DNA from 3 places in the Actinomadura kijaniata genome. Region 1 is predicted to be linked to each of the others. Evidence: riboswitches for the same ligand, from Rfam matches in the RefSeq annotation. Region 1 holds a riboswitch; each other region holds the start of a gene.

Region 1 (6,714 bases):
GCCGAACACCTCCGACAGCCACATCGCCACGTACCGGGGATGCCCGGGGTCCATGCCCGCGAACAGCGGTCCGATCAGGTCGTCCTTCAGGACCTTGCCGTAGAACGTCTCGGTCAGCCGCTCGAACGCCGCGCTCCCCCCGGCCCACTCGTACAGCGTCGGGACGGATCCGCCCCGGCCGCGCACGGCGGTCGGCCCGTAGTGCCGCATCTCCTCGATGCTCTCCACGTACGGCCTGATCTCGGCGAAGAACGCCGGGAAGTGCTCGCCCTTCCGGAAGCCCTCCAGATGGTCGGCCGCCGACGTCCAGGTGATCCGCAGGACGTACCGTCCGGGCTCGTCCACGCAGCGGGTCAGCTCGTAGTCCACGCACTGCGGCGCGGCGGTCAGCGCGCGGGCGGCCCGCCCGTACGCCTCCTCGAAGGCGGCGGCGTCGGCCTCCGCGATCCGGTACCGGATGTATTCGACGATCATGCGCTCACGCTCTCGGTCGAGGGCCGGGAGCTTCATGTAATCATGTAATCAGCGCAAGAGAGATCATCTCTGTGAAAAAGCGGGACGCCCGGCGGGAACCCCGCCGGGCGCCCATCGGACCGGTTCCGCGGATCAGCCGCGCGGCGACCGCCGCGCCCAGGCGACACCGCCCGCCACGGCCGCCACCAGCACGGCGCCCAGCCCGATCCACAGCCAGCCGCCCGACCCGGACGACTCCTTCTCCTCGGCGACCGCCGCCGGCGTGCTCGCCGGGGACGGGGCGGGAGCGGACGAACCCGAGGCCGCCGGCGACGCGGCCGCGGCCCCCTTCACCGTGAACGTGAAGCTGCCCGACACCGGGTGCCCGTCCAGCGACACGACCCGCCACCCCACGGTGTACCGGCCGTTCGGCAGGCCGGGCTTCACCGGCAGCGTCACCTTGTTGTCCGCGGCCTCGGCCGCGCCCGCGCCGTACTGGGTCCCACCCTCGCCGGTGAGGATGACCTTCGGCAGCGAGATCGCCTGCGTGTAGGTCAGCACGATCTCCTTCGGCGCCTCGACGGTGGACTTGGCGGCCGGGGTCGAGGAGCGCAGCGCGGTGTGCGCCGACGCGGGCGCGGCGGGAAGGGCCAGCGCCAGCGCGGCCCCGGCGGTCAGCGCCGCCAGCCTGCGGCGCCTCATGCCCGACGCCCCCGCACCAGGCCGAGCGCCCCGACGACCAGGCCGAGCACGCCGATCGCGATGCCGATCCCGCCCAGCATCCGGGCGGTGCCGTCGTCGGCGGAGGAGGCGGCCACCGGCCTGGCGGCGGCGGCCAGCCCCCGGGCGGGCTCCGTGGACCCCTTCGCCGCGAGCTTCAGCACCGGCGCGGGGTGCTCGGGCTCCTCCTTGCCCGGCTCGGCCGGCTGGTCCCACTTGACGACCTCGCCGCCCTCGTAGGTCTGCTCGGCCTTGAACGCCAGCTGGTCCACGTCGGTCGGCAGCGGCCCCATCGACACGTCGAACTCCTGGAACTGCCCCTTGTCGATCTTCCCGCCGGACCAGGTGATCCGGGAGACCGCCTCGGTGAGGTTCGCGCCGTGCACGTTGATCGGCGTCTTGAGCCTGCTCTTCTCCACCTTCACCGACCAGCCCGGCACCGGCCGCACCGACACGAACGCGATCGGGTGGTCCACCGGCAGGTCGACCTGGACCTTGGTGGTCCCGGCGTCGTCGCGCTCGTTCGGCACCCGGAAGGCGACCTTGGTGAAGCCGCCCTGCTCGGCGGTGCCGGGGTTGACGGTGACGTGCGCGGACGCGACGCCCGCCAGCCCGACCACCGACACCGACGCCAGCGCCGCCACCGCGGCGAACCTGGACATGCCCGAAGAGAACCGTGATGACATGGTGAGACTCCGTTCGAGAAGCACGTGAAGAACCCGAACGCGCCGACGGCGCGCCCGGTGACGTACGGCGCTCCCTCAGAGCGCCCTCGAACGGAGCGGCGGCCCCCGCCGGACGACCTGGTGCCGCAGCGCCCGCCCCACGGGCACGGGCACGTCCGTCACCGGTATCACGGGGATACGGGCGGGAGGCGCCGGGGGTTCGACGACGAGCGGCGGCGCCGGCCGGAACGTCAGCCGGCGCGCCAGCGACCACAGGGCCCGTTCGCCGCGCCGCAGCCACCACGCCGCCAGCGCGGCGGCCGCGACGTGCGCGAACGTCATCGTCCAGCCGGAGTCCCGCCCGGGCATCAGGGAGCCGCCGTGATGCCCGGACCCCAGGGCGGCGTCCGCGTACAGCGTGTGCAGCGCGAACTGCCCGCCCAGCAGCCCCCCGAAGATCGTCGGAAGGGACCGCTCGTGCCCGGCCAGCGCCCAGGTGACCCCGAGCGTTCCCGCGAACCCCGCCAGCACCGCCCACGCGGGCACCGCGTGCGACGACGCCAGCCCGTGCCCGAGGGTCGCCAACGCGACCACGACGGTGGCGAACAGCACCGCCCGGGAGGCATGGAAGAACGGTTGCGGGGACATGGCGGCCCCATGGTCCCACCTCCGGACGAAAGGCACCACCCGACCCCCGCCTTGGGGCTGTGACACGCCCTACATGTTGGGGTTGTGCGTCACCCGTCATCAAGATGTAGGGTCATGCCCGTGCTGGTTCGCCCCAGCCGTCCCAGACGGCACGGGCGTCACAAGAGGGAACCCGGTGCGAGTCCGGGACTGCCCCGCAGCGGTGAGCGGGAACGACCGCCGTCACATGCACTGACCCCGGGAACGGGGGCGGGAAGCGACGGCCGGTAGGAGCGCGCAGTGCGCCCGCGAGTCCGAAGACCTGCCAGCTCCGCCGTGGACGCGGTCCGCGGCGAAGGGAGCCCGGAGGGCTCTCGTACGTCCAGGTCTCGCGGGAGGACCGGGGGCGGTGCGCGGCATGCCGGCGACCGGCGGTCCGCGCGTCGTTCGCATGCCCTCGCGGGACGAGCTCGCGAGGGGAAAGAGCACGTGACCCAGGAACTGATCGCGCCACCGGCCGGTGTCCTCACCGGGACCGCCGAGGCCGTCAGCGTCGCACCCGCCCAGGCCGTGCCGACCGGGCAGCCGGTCGAGCGCCTGGCCGAGCAGGTGGAACGCGCCTGCGCCGGGCTGCCGGACGCCGACCCGGCCCGGGTGCTGGCGGCGGTGCGCGCGAACGGGGGAGTGGACGCCGCCGGCCTGCGCGACCTGGCCATCGGCGAGGCGGCCGCGCTGGTCGGCGTCGAGCCCGCCTACTCCCGGGTCGCCGCCCGGCTGCTCGGCGCGAAGATCGCCGACGAGACGGCGGCGGAGGGCGTCCGCTCGTTCGCCGGCTCGGTCGCCGTCGCGCACCGCGAGGGCCTGCTGTCGGACGCGCCCGCCGCGTTCGTCGCCGCCCACGCCGACGCGCTGGACGCCCTGGTGGACGAGGCCGCCGACGACCGGTTCGAGTACTTCGGCCTGCGCACCGTCTACGACCGCTACCTGCTGCGCCACCCGAGGACCCGGCGCGTCGTGGAGCGCCCCCAGTACTTCCTGATGCGCGTCGCGGTCGGCCTGTCCGACACCGTCGAGGACGTCCGCGAGCTGTACGCGCTGCTCAGCACCCTGTCCTACCTGCCGAGCTCGCCCACCCTGTTCAACTCGGCGGCCCGCCGCCCCCAGCTCTCGTCGTGCTTCCTGCTCGACTCCCCGAGGGACGAGCTGGAGTCGATCTACGAGCGGTACGCGCAGGTCGCGCGGCTCAGCAAGTACGCGGGCGGCATCGGCGTCTCCTGGAGCCGGATCCGGTCCCGGGGCTCCCTCATCCGGGGCACCAACGGCCACTCCAACGGCATCGTCCCGTGGCTGCGCACCCTCGACTCCTCGGTCGCCGCCGTCAACCAGGGCGGACGCCGCAAGGGCGCGGCCTGCGTCTACCTGGAGCCGTGGCACGCCGACGTCGAGGAGTTCCTCGAACTGCGCGACAACACCGGCGAGGAGGCCCGCCGCACCCACAACCTCAACCTCGCCAACTGGATCCCCGACGAGTTCATGCGCCGCGTCGAGGCCGACGCGCGGTGGTCGCTGTTCGACCCCAAGGAGACGCCCGAGCTCGTCGACCTGTGGGGCGAGGAGTTCGACGCCGCCTACCGCCGCGCCGAGGCCGAGGGCCGCTACGTCCGCCAGGTCCCCGCCCGCCGCCTGTTCGGCAGGATGATGCGCACCCTCGCCGAGACCGGCAACGGGTGGATGACGTTCAAGGACGCCGCCAACCGCGCCTGCAACCAGACCGCCGAGCCCGGCAACGTCGTCCACCTGTCCAACCTGTGCACCGAGATCCTGGAGGTCACCAGCGACGGCGAGACCGCCGTGTGCAACCTCGGCTCGGTCAACCTCGGCGCGCACGTCTCCGGCGACGACCTGGACTGGGAACGCCTCCGCTCCACCGTCCGCACCGCCGTCCGCTTCCTGGACCGCACCATCGACCGCGGCTTCTACCCGACCGCCGAGGCCGAGGGCGCGAACCGTCGCTGGCGGCCGGTCGGCCTCGGCGTGATGGGCCTGGCCGACGTGTTCTTCAAGCTGCGGCTGCCGTTCGACTCGGCCGAGGCCAGGACGCTGTCCACGCGCATCGCCGAGGAGATCGCCCTCGCCGCCTACGACGCCTCCGCCGACCTGGCCGCCGAACTCGGCGCGCTGCCCGACTACGCCGCCACCCGCACCGCGCGGGGCCAGCTCCACGTCGACCACTTCCCGGACGCGGCGATCACCCGTCCCGACGCGTGGGAGGCCCTGCGCGCCAAGGTCGCCGAGCACGGCCTGCGCAACTCCCTGCTGATCGCCATCGCGCCGACCGCCACCATCGCGTCGATCGCGGGCTGCTACGAGTGCGTCGAGCCGCAGGTGTCCAACCTGTTCAAGCGCGAGACCCTGTCCGGCGAGTTCCTCCAGATCAACAACTACCTGGTCGCCGACCTCAAGCGCCTCGGCCTGTGGGACGCCGCCACCCGCGACGCCATCAAGCGCGCCAACGGCTCCCTCCAGGGCCTGGTCGACCTGCCCGCCGACCTGCGCGAGCTGTACCGCACCGCCTGGGAGCTGCCGCAGAGGGCGCTGATCGACCTGGCGGCGGCGCGGACCCCGTTCATCGACCAGAGCCAGTCGCTCAACCTGTTCATGGAGACGCCGACCATCGGCAAGCTCTCCTCGATGTACGCCTACGCCTGGCGCAGCGGCCTGAAGACCACCTACTACCTGCGCTCCCGCCCGGCGACCCGCATCGCCCAGACCACCATCGCCCAGACCACCGGCGCGCGCACCGCCCCGGACGCCGAGGCGGTCGCCTGCTCCCTTGAGAGCCCCGAGACCTGCGAGGCCTGCCAGTGATGCTGCTCGACCCGGGCATGGACCTGACCCTGCGGCCCATGCGCTACCCCGACTTCTACGAGCGCTACCGCGCGGCGATCCGCAACACCTGGACGGTCGAGGAGGTCGACCTGGCCTCCGACCTGGCCGACCTGGCGCGCCTCACCCCCGAGGAGCTGCACCTGGTCAACCGGCTGGTCGCGTTCTTCGCCACCGGCGACTCGATCGTCGCCAACAACCTGGTGCTCAACCTCTACAAGCACGTCAACGCGCCCGAGGCCCGCCTCTACCTGTCCCGGCAGCTGTTCGAGGAGGCCGTCCACGTCCAGTTCTACCTGACCCTGCTGGACACCTACCTGCCCGACCACGACGAGCGCGTCCGGGCGTTCGCCGCGATCGAGCACATCCCCTCGATCCGCGCCAAGGCCGAGTTCTGCTTCAGGTGGATCGACTCGATCAACCGCCTGGACGAGCTGAGCACCGCCGCCGACCGGCGCGCGTTCCTGCTCAACCTGATCTGCTTCGCCGCGTGCATCGAGGGCCTGTTCTTCTACGGGGCCTTCGCCTACGTGTACTGGCTGCGCTCGCGCGGCCTGCTCAACGGCCTGGCCTCGGGCACCAACTGGGTGTTCCGCGACGAGAGCATGCACATGGAGTTCGCGTTCTCCGTCGTGGACACCGTCCGCGCCGAGGAGCCCGGGCTCTTCGACGCCGCGATGACGCGCCAGGTCACCGAGATGATCGAGGAGGCCGTCGAGGCGGAGCTGGCGTTCGCCCGCGACCTGTGCGGCGACGGCCTGCCCGGCATGAGCGCCGACGACATGCGCCGCTACCTGGAGTACGTCGCCGACCAGCGCCTCGCCCGCCTCGGCCTGCCGGTCCGCTACGGCACCGAGAACCCGTTCGCGTTCATGGAGCTCCAGGACGTCCAGGAGCTGTCGAACTTCTTCGAACGCCGCGTGTCGGCCTACCAGATCGGCGTCGAGGGGGCGGTGGCGTTCGACGAGGCTTTCTGATCCGCCAGGTGAGAGAAGCGTCCCTCCGGGTAGGAGCAACGTCCAGCAACCTTCGCCGGGGTGCCGTTCGTTGACCGGGTGAGCACCCCGCTGAGGAGGAACGGAATGCCTCTCGCCGACCGAATCAGACGCTTCCTGCGCAGCCCGCAGGGCCAGCGCGCGCGCAACCGGGCCGGGCAGATCGCCCGTGACCCGCGCAACCAGGCCAAGGCCCGCAGTCTCCTGGCCCGCTTCCGCGGCAAGGGCGGCGGCGGCCACGGACGCCGCTACTGAGAACCGCCACCCGCGAACCCACCGGCCCGTCCCGCTCCCCGGAGCGGGACGGGCCTTCTCATGCCCACACGCACCTGCAAACTGGACTTACCTGCGAACGAGTTGCAATAGTA
Region 2 (6,714 bases), on a different contig from region 1:
CCCGTCTCCAGCAGCCCGCCCACCAGCCGCGCCGCGTCGGCGCGCAGCCACGGGCGGGCCCGCGCCAACGCGCGCCCCGCCTCCGCCAACGCCGACGCCGCGTTCCCGTGCAGCAGGCCGGAAGCGACCTTCACCCGCAGCCCCGCCGCCAGCGCCTCCAGGTGCCGCACCACCACCAGCTCGTACAGGTCCTCCACCAGGCGTTCCCCGACGGGCCGTCCCCGGGCGACCGGCAGGCGCAGCCGCGGCCCGTCGTCGGCGCGTTCCAGGCCCGCCAGGTCCAGGACGATCCCGTGGGCGAGCGCGCACGCCAGCACCGGCGACCACAGCCGCGCCGCGTGACCCAGCTGCGCGATCGACGCCGCGACCCGTTCCTCCGCCCCGTACCGGGCGTGCCGCTCCGCCACCAGGTCCGCCAGCCCGCGCGCGTACGACTCCCCCACCGGGTGCCAGCCCGCGCCGTCCCCGCCGACCGTCACCGCGAAGAAACCCCCGAGCCCCGCGACGTCCGCCAGGGCCGCTTCCGCCGGGACGCTCATGGCAGGAGGGTCACCTGCACGGTCCCCAGGCGCGGATGCTCGGCCACCTCCGCCTCCACCCCGTACACCTCGGCCAGCAGCCCGGCCGTCAGCACCTCGCCCGGCGCCCCCGACGCCACCAGCCGTCCCCGGTCCAGCACGCAGATCCGGTCGCAGAACGCCGCCGCCAGGTTCAGGTCGTGCAGCGCCGCCACCGCCGTCACGCCCCGCCGCCGCACCAGCCGCAACGCGTCGAGCTGGTGCCGCGGGTCCAGGTGGTTCGTCGGCTCGTCCAGCACCAGCGTCCCGGTCCGCTGCGCCAGCGCCCGCGCGATCAGCACCCGCTGCCGCTCCCCGCCCGACAGCCGGTCGAACGGCGCCGCCGCCAGCTCCGTGACCCCCATCTCCGCCAGCGCCTCGGTCACCGCGGCCCGGTCCCCGGCGTCGTCGCCCTGGAACGCCCGCTTGTACGGCGTCCGCCCCATCGCCGCGACCTCGTAGACGGTGAGCGCGAACTCGCCCGGGTTCTCCTGCGCCACCACCGCCAGCCGCCGCGCCAGCCGCCTGCCGGGCATCCGCCGGACGTCCTCGCCGTCCAGCAGCACCCGCCCCGACGACGGCCGCACCGACCGGTACAGCGTGCGCAGCAGCGTCGTCTTGCCCGCCCCGTTCGGCCCGACCAGCCCGACGACCTCCCCGGCGGCGGCCTCCAGCGTCACCCCGTCCACCAGCGTCTGCCCCCCGGCGGCCACCGAGACGTCCTCGACCCGCAGCGTCCCCGCGTCCGCGCTCACGCCGTCCGCCTCCGCATCAGCCACAGGAAGAACGGCCCGCCGACCAGCGCCGTCAGGATCCCCACCGGCACCTCCTCCGGGGCGATCACCGTCCGCGCCACCAGGTCGGCGACGATCAGGAACGCGGCCCCCAGCAGCGCGGCCACCGGCAGCGCCCGCCGGTGGTCGGCGCCCACCAGCAGCCGCACCACATGCGGCATGATCAGCCCGACGAAGCCGATGGCGCCGCTCACCGCCACCATCGTCCCGACCACCAGCGCGACCAGCACGAACATCACGGTCCGGAACCGGTGCACGTCCAGTCCCAGCGCGGTGGCGGCCTCCTCGCCCGCCAGCAGCAGGTTCAGCCACCGCGCCGTCCCGGCCAGCGCGACCGTCCCGGCCAGCACCGCGACCGCCGGGACCGCGACCATCCCCCAGGTGGTCCCGGCCAGCCCGCCCAGCATCCACCGCAGCGCCGACTCGGCCGCGTGCGGGTCGTCGGAGGTGACCACCAGGTACCCGGTCACCGCCGACAGCACCTCCGCCGTCGCCACCCCCGACAGCACCAGGCGCACCGTCGTCATCCGCCCGCCGACGCGCGCCAGGAAGTACACCAGCATCAGCGCGGCCAGCGCCCCGAGGAACGCCGCCGACGGCAGCGAGAACGCCCCCAGCACCGTCACGTGCGCGGTCACCACCAGCACGGCCCCGACCGTCGCGCCCGAGGAGATCCCCAGCAGCATCGGGTCGGCCAGCGGGTTGCGCACCAGCGCCTGCAACGCCATCCCGCACACCGCCAGCCCCGCCCCGACGACGGCGCTCATCAGCACGCGCGGCAGCCGCACGTCCAGCACGATCGTCTCGCGCACCACGGGCCAGGTCGGCTCGGCGAGCGCCGGGTGCAGCCGGTGCAGCAGGACGCCCCACACGTCGCCCACCGGGATCCGGACCGACCCGACCGCGACGCCCAGCGTTCCCACCGCCACGACGAGCGCCGCCAGACCGGCCAGGACCAGCGGGTACGGCGCCCGCCGCGTCGCCGCGCCGGTCACCGGAAGCGTTCGGGGTGCAGCTGGCGGGCCAGCGACTCCACCGCCCCCGGCACCCGGACGCCCAGCACGGTCGACGACAGCGGCAGCACCGCGAACCGCCGGTCCCGGATCGCCGGAACGTCCTTCAGCGCCGGGTTCCCCAGCAGGAACCGCTTCTTCTCCTCGACGCCCGTCCTCCCGTAGTCGTAGATGACGACCACGTCGGGGGCCCGCTCGGCGACCTGCTCGAACGACACGTCCCCGAACGCCTTGGGCAGGTCGCCGAAGACGTTGGCGCCCCCGGCCCGCCGGATCAGGTCGCTGCCGACGCCCCCGCCCCCGGCGGTGAAGGCGGTCTTGTCGCCGCTGTCGTAGACGAACACCTTGGGCGGGCGCACCCCCGCGACGCGCTTGCGCACGCCCTCCAGCGTCGTGCGCATCCGCGCGACGACCTGCTCGCCGCGGTCGCGCACCCCGAAGATCTGGGCGATGGCGCGGATCTCGGTGTCCACGGTCTCGACGGTCACCGGCCCCTTCGGGCAGGACTCGACGCTCAGGTGGCTGTCGATCCCGGCCTTGGCCAGCGTCCCGCGCCCGCGCCCGTCCTTGTCGGCGAACGCGCTGGTGAACCCGCCGTAGACGAAGTCCGGCTCGGCCGCCAGCAGCGTCTCGTAGGAGGGGTACTCCCGGGCCAGCACCTTGATCCGCCCGTAGGCGCCCCGGTACTCGGGCAGGATCCGGTCGTCGAGGTAGGCGGTGCCGACCATCGACCGCTCCAGCCCGAGCGCGAGCATGATCTCGGTGGTGTGCTGGTTCAACGTCACCGCGCGCGTCGGCGGCCGCCGGTAGGTCGTGGTGACGCCGCAGTTGTCGATCCGCACGGGGAACCCGGCCGCGGTCCTCCCGGTGTCGCTCCGCGCCGGGCCGCCGCCCCCGCACCCGGCGCTCGTTCCCAGCGCGATCAGGGCGACCAGCGCGGCCAGGGCGCGACGCCCCGGCATCCGCACAGCAGACACAGCCGTTCCACACTCCTCCCCGGGGAGATCCGCCCCGGACTCGTCGAGGTGGCGACGGCGTGAGTCTCCTGGCTCTCGGGTCGTCGCTCGTCCCGGCCTTCCCACCCCCCGACGGGGGCGGTGGCGCGTTCGGGATCCGCTCGCCGATCACAGTGGCGGGACCGCGCCGGATTTCCACCGGCTTCCTCGTTCCGCCGTCGCCCGCTTCACGGCCGACACGAGCGTCGGCCGCGATCGATTCGTTCCTGCGCCATCATCGCACCGACCGGGCGCGCACACGCACCCGAACCCCACCGATCCCGCCCCCGGCGGTTCCGGAAGTGGACACGGCCGCGGGACAGGGACGCCCGCCGCCCGGCCCGGCCGGCGGCCTCCCGCGCCGTCGCGCCCATGAACCGCGTCGCCTCCGAGTCCGCCATCCCACCGGAGATAGCGGTGACCCGTCGCGTTCCGCGGTCATCGGCGCGCGCCGGGGCGCCGGAGGCCGCCGCGTCCTCACCGCACCCGGTAGCGCTCGGCGTCGGCCTCCCGGAACGTCAGCCCGTGCCCCATCGCGTCCCCGCGGGGCCGCACCTCCCCGCCCTCCGGCTCCAGCACGCCGTCGAAGAACAGCGACTCGACCCGCACGTGGTCGTGGAACCACTCCAGGTGCCGCAGGTTCGGCGTCGCCGCGCCCACCACCGCGTGCAGGTGCGGCGCGCAGTGCCCCGACACCTCCAGCCCGCGGGCCGCCGCGACCGCCGCGACCCGCTGCCACTCGCTGATCCCGCCGCACCGCGACGCGTCCGCCTGGAGGCAGTCCACGACCTCGCACATCCGCTGGAAGTACGCCAGGTCGTACCCGTGCTCCCCGGCCGTCACGTCCGCGTCCACCGCGTCCCGCACGACCCGCAGCCCCTCCAGGTCGTCCGACGACACCGGCTCCTCGAACCATCCGACGTCCAGATCCCACGCCGCGCGCGCCACCCGGACGGCCTGCTTGCGCGAGTAGGCGCCGTTCGCGTCCATGTACAGGTCGACCTCGTCCCCGGCGACCTCCCGCACCAGCCGCATGCGCTCCAGGTCCCGGTCGACGGCCGTCCCCCAGCCCTCCCCGACCCTGATCTTCACGCGGGGGATGCCGAGCGCGCCGACCCACTCCTCGACCTGCGCGACGAGCCGCCGGTCGTCATCGGTCGTGAACCCGCCGCTGCCGTACACCGGGACGCTCTCGCGCACCCCGCCGAGCAGCCGGTGCAGCGGCACCTCCAGCAGCCGCGCCTTCAGGTCCCACAGCGCCACGTCCACCGCCGAGATCGCGCACCCGGCGATGCCCTGCCGCGCGTCGTCGCGCATCGCGCGCACCATCGCCTGCCACGCGCCCGCCACGTCCAGCGCGGGCAGCCCGCGCACCACGTCCGCGAGCTTCGTGGCCACGACCGCCGCGCAGGCGGACCCCCCGTAGGCCCAGCCGAGGCCGACCGTCCCCTCGGCCTCGGCCCGCACGACCACCACGTCCGTGGCGTCCCACTCCAGCGTCCCGTCCCCCTCGGGCCGGTCGGTCGGCACGGTGTACGCCGCCGCCTGAACCGACCCCACCAGCGGGTCACCGGCAGCGCTCACTTCTTCCCCCGGTGCGGCAGGAACTCCTGGGCCTTGGTCCGGATGCCCTCCCGGAGCACGCCCCAGCGGTCCTCGTCGCCCTTCAGCAACGCCTGCGCCGCGCCCTTCACCTGGTCGAACGTCGCATGCGGTGGGATCGGCGGGACGTCCGGATCGCAGTGCACGTCCAGCAGCACCGGCCGGTCGGCGGCCAGCGCCCGGTCCCAGGCGGGCCCCACCTGGTCCGGCTTGTCCACCACGATCCCCTCCAGTCCGATCGCCGAGGCGAACGCCGCGTAGTCCATGTCCGGCAGCGTCTGCGACTGCGGGAACTTCGGCGCCCCCTGCATCGCCCGCATCTCCCAGGTGACCTGGTTGAGGTCGTTGTTGTGCAGGACCGCCACCACGAACCGCGGGTCCTCCCACTCCTGCCAGTGGCGCCGGACGGTGAGCAGCTCGGCCAGCCCGTTCATCTGCATGGCCCCGTCGCCCTCGAACACGATCACCGGCCGGTCCGGCAGCCCGGCCTTCGCGCCGATCCCGTACGGGATGCCCGGCCCCATCGTCGCCAGCGTGCCCGACAGCGACCCCCGCGTGTCGGCGCGGAACCTGAGGTTGCGCGCGTACCAGTTCGCGGCCGACCCCGAGTCGGCCGTGACGATCGCCCGTTCGGGCAGCCGGGCCGACAGCTCGTGGAACAGCAGCATCGGGTTGACCGGGTCGGCATCCACCAGGGCCTCCCGGCGCATGGTCTCCCACCACCGTTCGACGTTGGACTCGACGGTCTCCCGCCACTCCCGGTCGGTCTTGCGTTCCAGCAGCGGGATCAGCGCCCGCAGCGTCGCCGCCGCGTCCCCGACGAGGTTGACCTCGTAGGGGTACCGCATCCCGATCATCGTCGGGTCGATGTCGACCTGCACGCCCCGCGCCTGGTCGAGTTCGGGCAGGAACTGCGTGTACGGGAAGCTCGACCCGACCGTCAGCAGCGTGTCGCAGTCGCGCATCAGCTCGTAGCTCGGCCGGGTGCCCAGCAGCCCGATCGACCCGGTCACCCACGGCAGGTCGTCGGGCAGCGCGTCCTTGCCGAGCAGCGCCTTGGCGACGCCCGCGCCCAGCAGGTCCGCGACCCGCTCCACCTCGGCCCGCGCGCCGCGCGCCCCCGTCCCCACCAGCATCGCGACGCGCCGCCCGGCGTTGAGGACCTCCGCCGCCCGCCGCACCGCCTCCCCGTCCGGCGCGATCCGCGGCCGCTCCGTCCCCGGCCTCGACGAGGGCACCATCTTGAACGCGTGGCCGGGCGGGCTGTACTCCAGCTCCTGCACGTCCGCCGGGATGATCACGGCGGTGGGGGCCCGCCGCGCGACCGCGATCCGGATCGCGCGGTCCAGGACGTTCGGCAGCTGCTCGGGAACGGTCACCATCTGCACGTATTCACTGGCGACGTCCTTGAACAGCGACAGCAGGTCCACCTCCTGCTGGTAGGAGCCGCCCATCGCGCTGCGGTCGGTCTGGCCCACGATCGCGACGACCGGGACGTGGTCGAGCTTGGCGTCGTAGAGGCCGTTCAGCAGGTGGATCGCCCCGGGCCCGGACGTCGCCGCGCACACGCCCACCCTCCCGGTGAACTTGGCGTACCCGACGGCCTCGAACGCGCTCATCTCCTCGTGCCGCGCCTGCACGAACCGCGGCCGGTCCCCGGCCCTGCCCCAGGCGGCGAGGAGACCGTTGATCCCGTCCCCCGGGTAGCCGAATACCGTCTCGACCCCCCACTCGCGCAACCGTTCCAGCAGGT
Region 3 (6,714 bases), on a different contig from region 1:
GCCGTCGATGAGCTGGCGTTTGGTCCACTGCGGCGGGCGACCTGGGCCTTTGGGGGTGGTTGGGGGTGGGCAGCAGCGGTTCCAGGATGGCCCACTGCGCCTCGGTCAGGTCAAACCGCCTCGTCACCGCTAGGGTGGGCACGAGGTCTCCGGTGGTGCTGGTTCTTCTTGGTCGTTGAACTTGCTACCGGAGACCTCTTGCGTTGGCGGTCACGACACACCGCCACACATCAGACTTCGAAACAGGCCCTAGGTCGAAGCGGCTGCCTTCAGATGAGCGCTCTCGCTCGTTCTTCATCGGTTGCTGTCCAGGCCTGGGCGGTCGGCCGACGCGGCGGGGCGGGACCGGACGGAACAGGCCGCACGCCCGGCGCGCCGGGGCGGGCGGCCGCCTGGCGGGCCGCGTCAGCGGACCGCCCTTGACCCTGTAATGAAACTTCTCGACGTCGGGTGGTCCGGGCTAGCTGGCCTCCTGCTCCTGGTCACGCTCGGTGACCTGATAGCGGATGCGTCGGGCCTTCTGGATGCGGTCGCGGGTCTGCTCTGCCCAGAAGTGTTCGCCGTTCAGCAGTCCTGAGCCGACGTAGGTCCATCGGCCGGTCGTGACGGTTGTCCTGTCGGGGTCGGACTGGGGTTGTCCCTCGTTCTGGTGGGTGGCGTAGTCGGCGCGGGCCTGGCGGAGTTGGGTGAGGGTGACCGAGTAGCGGCGGGACTTGGTGGAGAAGTGTCCGCCCTAGCCGAGCATGTGGACCCATTTGCGTAGCCGGAGCGGTTTGTACTCGGGTAGATCGGCCAGCGCGAAGCAGGTCCAGATCATCCGGCGGGCGTGCTCGGACACCTCCAGGGTCCTGATCTGGTTGGGGTAGCGGATCGGCCGGTCTACCGTGCCGGAGTCCTCGGCTCCCTTGGTGGCGTACTTGGCGATGTAGCGGGCGACGTGCTTGTCGGCTATGCCGTCCAACTCGGCGGCGACCTGGATCGCCTGCACGTCCACCTGCCTCCCCCACTGCGCCGAGTAGGGCAGGCTCTGCCCGTCCGGGTGCGGGACCGGTACCGACACCTCGGCGACTGCGGTGCGTAGGGCCCGCTCCAGCAGGTCGGAGGTCGCCCACGCGGGCGGGGCCTCGTCGGGACCGTTGGGGCCGTCGAGACGCACGACGGCGTGGAAATGGATCAGTCCTCGGCGCTGGTACTCGATCACGCGGGCGTAGGAGATACGGGCCTGCTGGCGGAACGCCTTGTGCGTGATCCCCAACTCGGCGGTGATCTTCCGGGGCACGGCCAGCGTGAGCCGCCGCCACAGCTCCGGCGCGTGGGCGTTCCACAGCACCGCGCGCGGGTAGTCGTAGCAGTCCCCACAGATCGGCTGCCCGAGCATCGGATCGTCGGCGGCATGGCGCAGGCCGCATCCCTCGGGGCGGCCGTGGGGGCACAGCGGGCGGTCTCGGCGTGGACGGCACGGCTGCGCCTGTCCGGCCTTCTCCCGGCGGGCGTGCACTACTCCGAACGATGGCGCGGTCAGGGTCAGGAACACGCGGGGATGCCTGCTGACCTGTTCGGGTACTCCCTTGCCTCCGGTGAGACCGGAGATGATCAGGTGATAGGTGTCGTCGCGGTAGACCTCGGCGCACGCGGCGCAACGGGAGGCGCGGCGGTTCCCGCATGCGGTGAGCAGGTAGCCGGTCGGCTCGTCGTCGGTGCTGTAGGACTCGATCAGCTCGCCGGTCTCACCGTCCACGGTGAGGCGCTCACCGCGTAGCCGGATCGGCTGCTCGCAGCCTCCGGCGGCTTTGATCATCTCGTGCCAGCGGGCGAAGTCCGGCATGGCCGCGCGCTCCACGGCGGCGGTGAGTTCGGGCGGTAGCCCTGGAACGGCGGTCATGCGGCATCCCGCCGCGTCTCGGCAGGCTGCTCGTCGGCGGCCTGGTCGTCCTGGGCGTCTGCAAGGGCTGCTTGGAAGATCCTCGCGACGCGCTGCCACTTGGCGTCGCTCCACGTCGGTGACTGGCTGGCCTGGCGCTTGCCCCACTCGGCTGCTTCCGGGCTCGGCGTCAACCCGGTACCCCTCTCCTCTGAACGGAAGAGAGCACGCGCGAACGACGAGAACCGAAGATCAGGAATCCGCGCAGGCTATCGCCTGGGCCCTTCACTCCCGGCGAGTGTTATCCGATCAGATTCGTGGAGAGCTTCTCCAGGTTGTTAGCGGGTTCTCCCGCCTGGCACCTACCCATGCCGGTCGCCCTAGCCCCGGCTCAACGTGGTTCGACTGTTCGCTTTGGTGTGTGAGGTCGTACGGACCTCCGGGCGGCAGAGCAGCCGTCACTCTGCCTTTCACTCGCCATCCTCGAAGTCGCTGGATGCGGCTCCGGTCCCAGGGTTACCCGCCTGAAGGTCAACTTGAAACCCTTCGGTGGGCGTTCCGGCGGGTTATCACTCTGCGTTACTGGTGGCTGCGCCAGAAAAGTTGCCTGGGTGCACTGACTAGTAATAGTTGGTGTCGAACCACTTGGCCATCTCCAGTGCCGGGACGTCGCGGGTGCCGCGTGCCATCGCGAAGTACCGGCCCAGGCCGGTCAGGTGCCGGTAGCGGTCGGGGACGGCGTCGACCATCACGCTGGTGTCGAGGACCTGGTCGTAGAAGGAGAACGTGTTGGAGGGGATCGCCTCCAGACCGGCGTCGCGCAGCTCCCGCCAGACGTCCGCGCGGAGTCGCGCGCCGACCCCGGCCAGGGCGGTGGCGTCGGCGCGTCCCGCCCAGTAGTCCTCGGTGGCGGACTTCAGCTCCCGGTCCGCCCCGATGCGGGGGTATCCGAGGATCGTGGTGTGCATGGCAGCTTCCCTCGCCGTGCCATCGTGCGGACGCGCGAAAGGGGGAAGGCGGCGCACGGCCGGTGAACGGCGCGGCTCGTCCCGGGCCCTCCCGCGAGGCCGCGGACCACCGCGCGCCGGGCGGCGCGCGGGCGGAGGCAGGTCTTCGGACTCACGGGCACCGCTTCTCGTCGAAGCGCCCTACTGGCCGTCGCTTCCCGGACCCTTCGGATCCAGTGCGTGTGACGGCGGTCGTTCCCGTTCACCGCTGCGGGGCAGTCCCGGATTCGCACCGGGTTCCCTCTTGCGACGCCCGTGTCCGTGGACACGGGCGAACCTTCCGCGCGGGCAGTCTACGATCTTGCGGGCCCGTCCGGCGGACGGGCCGTTCGGTGGTGGTCGGTGACCTGTGTCAGGCGGCGTCGCAGGAGTTTCCGTTCGGCGTCGGTCCCGGCCAGGTCGAGGGCCTGCCGGTAGGCGTCGGCGGCCTCGGCGCGGCGGCCCAGCCGGTGCAGCAGGTCCGCCCGCGCCATGGGATAGGGGTGGTGGCCGCGCAGGCGCGGCTCGTCGGCCAGCTCGTCCAGCAGCGCCAGGCCCGCCCGCGGGCCGTCGCGCATCGCCACCGCGACGGCCCGGTTCAGCGCCACGACCGGGGAGGCGGTGAGGGCCAGCAGCACATCGTAGAGCGCGACGATCTGCGGCCAGTCGGTGGACGCGGCGTCGGCGGCCTCGTCGTGCAGGGCGGCGATGGCGGCCTGCACCCCGTAGGGGCCGGGCGGCCCGCCGGTCAACGCGACCGGCACCAGCCCCAGCCCCTCCTCCACCATCGGGCGGTCCCAGCGGGACCGGTCCTGCTCGTCCAGCAGCACCGGGGACCCGTCGGGGGCGGTGCGGGCGTCGCGGCGCGCGTGGACCAGCAGCATCAGCGCCAGCAGCCCGGTGACCTCGCGTTCGGCGGGCAGCAGGCGGTGCAGGATGCGCGCCAGCCGGATCGCCTCCTCCGCCACGTCGGGGCGTTGCAGGTCCGGGCCCGAGCTGGCGGCGTAGCCCTCGGTGAAGACCGAGTACAGGACGCCGAGCACGCCGGGCAGCCGTTCGGGCAGCTCGTCGGCGCCGGGGACGCGGAACGGGATGCGCGCCTGCCGGATCTTCTTCTTGGCCCGCACGATCCGCTGCGCCATCGTCGCGGTGGGGACCAGGAACGCCCGCGCGACCTCCGGCGTCGTCAGCCCGGCCAGGCACCGCAGCGTCAGCGCGGCGCGGTCCTCGGCGGGCAGCGCCGGGTGGGCGCAGGTGAAGAACAGCCGCAGCCGCTCGTCGGGCAGGTCGTCGCCGATCTCGGGCGGCGGGGCGGGCGCGGCGCGGTCCGCCTCCACCTGCATGACCGCCAGGCGCGCGGCGTAGGCGCGGTCCCGGCGCAGCCGGTCCACCGCCTTACGCCGCGCGGTGGTCAGCAGCCACGCGCCGGGCCGGTCGGGGACCCCGTCGACCGGCCAGTGCACCAGCGCCGCCTCGACCGCCTCCGAGGCGACCTCCTCGGCCAGGTCCAGATCCCCGAACCGGTGGACGAGGGAGGCGAGCAGCCGCCCGTACTCCTCGCGGAACATCGCCTCGACCGAGGCCCGAGCGGCCGCGCGCTCCCCCATCGCCGGACCTTCCTCAGTACTCGTCGCTGACCGGGCGGACCACGACCGAGCCGTCGCGCGCGCCGGGGCAGCGGGCCGCCCAGTCGAGCGCGGCGTCCAGGTCGGGGACGTCGATGACGTAGTACCCGCCCAGGTACTCGCGGGTCTCGGCGAACGGGCCGTCGGTGGTGATGTGGCGTTCCCCGGCGGCGTCCACGCGGACGGTGGTGGCGGTGGTCAGGTCCGCCAGCGAGTGCGAGTCGACCAGGATCCCGGAGTCCCGGACCGACTTGTCGTAGGCCATCCAGTCCTCGACGGTGCACTGGGAGTCGATGGCGGTCGGGTCGGAGGTGGGCGGGGTCTGGATGAGCAGCATGTACTTCATGGTCCGTCTCCTGTCTTCGGGTGCGGCGGGGTGCCGCACATGATGACGACGAGCGGCCATCCGGGAAATCGACACCCCAGCGAAGATTTTTTCTCAGGAGTTTCCCGCAACGGCCGTCCGACGCGACGCGGACCGTGGGCGGGGGGCGATCGCGGCCGACGCCTGCCGGTCATCCTCGGCGTCCCGAGAGCCTCCTTGCGAACCTGCGGAAGACGTCGCACGTCATAGGACCATGCGGGTGGAGCGTTCGAGGCAGGGCTCCACGGCTCGTTCACGGAGCCGCCGGTCCGGTGACGGAAGCCCCGGAACCGAGGCCACGCAGCCGCGGGCCAGGCGCGGTTGCGAAGCGAGGGCGTGCCGACCGTCGCGCGCGTGAGAAGCGTGAAGGGCGGGAAGGCCAAGGCCTCGTACCGCTTCGCCGGCCGGTCATGGACGATGGGCCTCCCGCACCGCCAGGACCGTCCCCCGCCGGCGCGCCCCGTCTTCGCCACCGGCCAGGCGGGCGGGCAGAGGCGCTGACCCGCTCCGGGCGGCGGCGTCCGGTCCCTTCCCGGCACGTTCACCGCGTCGATCCGCCGTCGTCGCGCGCCGGAATTTCGTCGGTGGCGCCGTGCAGCATTCAGAACGCCGCCACCGACGGGCGAGGAGTTCCATGCCGCTCATGAACCAGCGGGCAGCCGGCCACGCGTTCCTCAAGGGGATGTACGAGGACGGCTACTACCCCGGCCACGTCGTGGACAGGGCCAAGGCGATCCTCCTGCGCCTCTGCGCGCGTATCGAGGCCGAGCGTCCCGCCGACCTCGCGGCCCTGTACGCGCTCACCCACGCCGCGACGGAGGAGTCCAACGAGCTGGAAGCCGATTTCCACGCCGCGGGAAGCGAGATCGAGACCGTCGCCCGGGACCTGATCGGCGAGGACTTCTGGTTCGTCGCGACCGCGTACGGCTTCCCCGACGCCGACCATGAGGAGCTGATCGCCACTCGCGACTGGTGACGTCGATCGCGTCGACGGCGGACGCCGGTCCCGGCGCGCGGTGCCGGCCGCCGCGAGGGGTCCCGCGCGGGCGCGTTCCCGTGCCGTGGCCGACCCCGCAAAGATCAAGGAGGAACCGCACAACCCTCGGTCAAGTGGGACGCGTGGCGAACGCCCGGTTCGCCACGATGCAGTGGGAACCCGGTGTACTCCGGCACCGGGACCATGTGAACACGGGGGTGACCATCGTGGCCGAGACGATCGGCGACAGGGTACTCGACCAGAGGGGTCGCAGGCCGTCGCGGACGGCGGTGGGCGGGACATGAACGCGCCCACCGAGGGCACGCGTCCGGATCCGGCGGCCGAGTTCCGGCTGCCGGACCTGTCGCTGCCGTTCCCCACACCGCCGCCGCGCGCGGACGCCGCCCGGCTGCGCGCCGCGACCTGCGACTGGGCACTGGAACACGGGCTGATCGGTCCGCGCGGCCGGGAGCGGCTGCTGACCTCGCGACTGCTGGACCTGGGCATCGGGCTGACCGGGACCGCCCCACCGGACCGCGCGGCGGTGCTGATGGGCTGGTTCCTGTGGGTCCTGCTGCTGGACGACCGGATCGACGACGGGCCCTGGGCCGGGGGCGGCGTGCTGGAGGGGTTCGCCGGGGCGGCGGTCTCGGTGGTGTGCGCGCAGGACGGGCCCTCCGCGCCGGACGCCGACCCGATGCTGCGGGCGCTGGCGCGCGACCTGTGGCCGCGCACCGCGCGGCTGGCCGGGCCCGAGTGGTGCGAGCGGTTCGCCGAGCACTTCGCGCGCCACCTGTGGGCGCAGTGCGTGGCGGTCCGCCACCGCGCCGACGGCGACGGGCCCGACCTGGCGGGGTATGTGCCGCTGCGCCGCGACCTGTTCGGCGCGGACCTGTTCTTCG

The links. Region 1 has a riboswitch for cobalamin ahead of HNR61_RS12030 (ribonucleoside-diphosphate reductase subunit alpha). Riboswitches for the same ligand answer to the same signal wherever they lie in the genome.
Region 2: linked by a shared signal. The riboswitch ahead of HNR61_RS46590 (ABC transporter substrate-binding protein) and the one ahead of HNR61_RS12030 (ribonucleoside-diphosphate reductase subunit alpha) in region 1 are both predicted to bind cobalamin.
Region 3: linked by a shared signal. The riboswitch ahead of HNR61_RS37950 (uroporphyrinogen decarboxylase/cobalamine-independent methonine synthase family protein) and the one ahead of HNR61_RS12030 (ribonucleoside-diphosphate reductase subunit alpha) in region 1 are both predicted to bind cobalamin.

The regions. Positions count from the first base shown of each region.
Region 1 covers NZ_JACJIA010000002.1:986,766-993,479, forward strand. The annotation lists gene HNR61_RS12010 (group II truncated hemoglobin) at 1-474, opposite strand, end outside; gene HNR61_RS12015 (copper resistance CopC family protein) at 607-1,155, opposite strand; gene HNR61_RS12020 (YcnI family copper-binding membrane protein) at 1,152-1,835, opposite strand; gene HNR61_RS12025 (hypothetical protein) at 1,935-2,486, opposite strand; cobalamin riboswitch at 2,594-2,809, shown strand; gene HNR61_RS12030 (ribonucleoside-diphosphate reductase subunit alpha) at 2,955-5,333, shown strand; gene HNR61_RS12035 (ribonucleotide-diphosphate reductase subunit beta) at 5,333-6,328, shown strand; gene HNR61_RS12040 (hypothetical protein) at 6,434-6,601, shown strand.
Region 2 covers NZ_JACJIA010000001.1:274,435-281,148, reverse strand. The annotation lists gene HNR61_RS01285 ((2Fe-2S)-binding protein) at 1-539, opposite strand, end outside; gene HNR61_RS01280 (ABC transporter ATP-binding protein) at 536-1,312, opposite strand; gene HNR61_RS46595 (FecCD family ABC transporter permease) at 1,309-2,346, opposite strand; gene HNR61_RS46590 (ABC transporter substrate-binding protein) at 2,343-3,326, opposite strand; cobalamin riboswitch at 3,384-3,579, opposite strand; gene HNR61_RS01270 (enolase C-terminal domain-like protein) at 3,837-4,943, opposite strand; gene HNR61_RS01265 (thiamine pyrophosphate-requiring protein) at 4,940-6,714, opposite strand, start outside.
Region 3 covers NZ_JACJIA010000014.1:33,360-40,073, reverse strand. The annotation lists one part of gene HNR61_RS37960 (IS5 family transposase) at 1-18, opposite strand, end outside; one part of gene HNR61_RS37960 (IS5 family transposase) at 20-127, opposite strand; partial or broken gene HNR61_RS37955 (replication initiator) at 461-1,825, opposite strand; gene HNR61_RS37950 (uroporphyrinogen decarboxylase/cobalamine-independent methonine synthase family protein) at 2,482-2,829, opposite strand; cobalamin riboswitch at 2,949-3,165, opposite strand; gene HNR61_RS37945 (RNA polymerase sigma factor) at 3,162-4,454, opposite strand; gene HNR61_RS37940 (YciI family protein) at 4,468-4,818, opposite strand; gene HNR61_RS37935 (hypothetical protein) at 5,191-5,337, shown strand; gene HNR61_RS37930 (DUF5713 family protein) at 5,471-5,812, shown strand; gene HNR61_RS37925 (cytochrome P450) at 6,114-6,714, shown strand, end outside.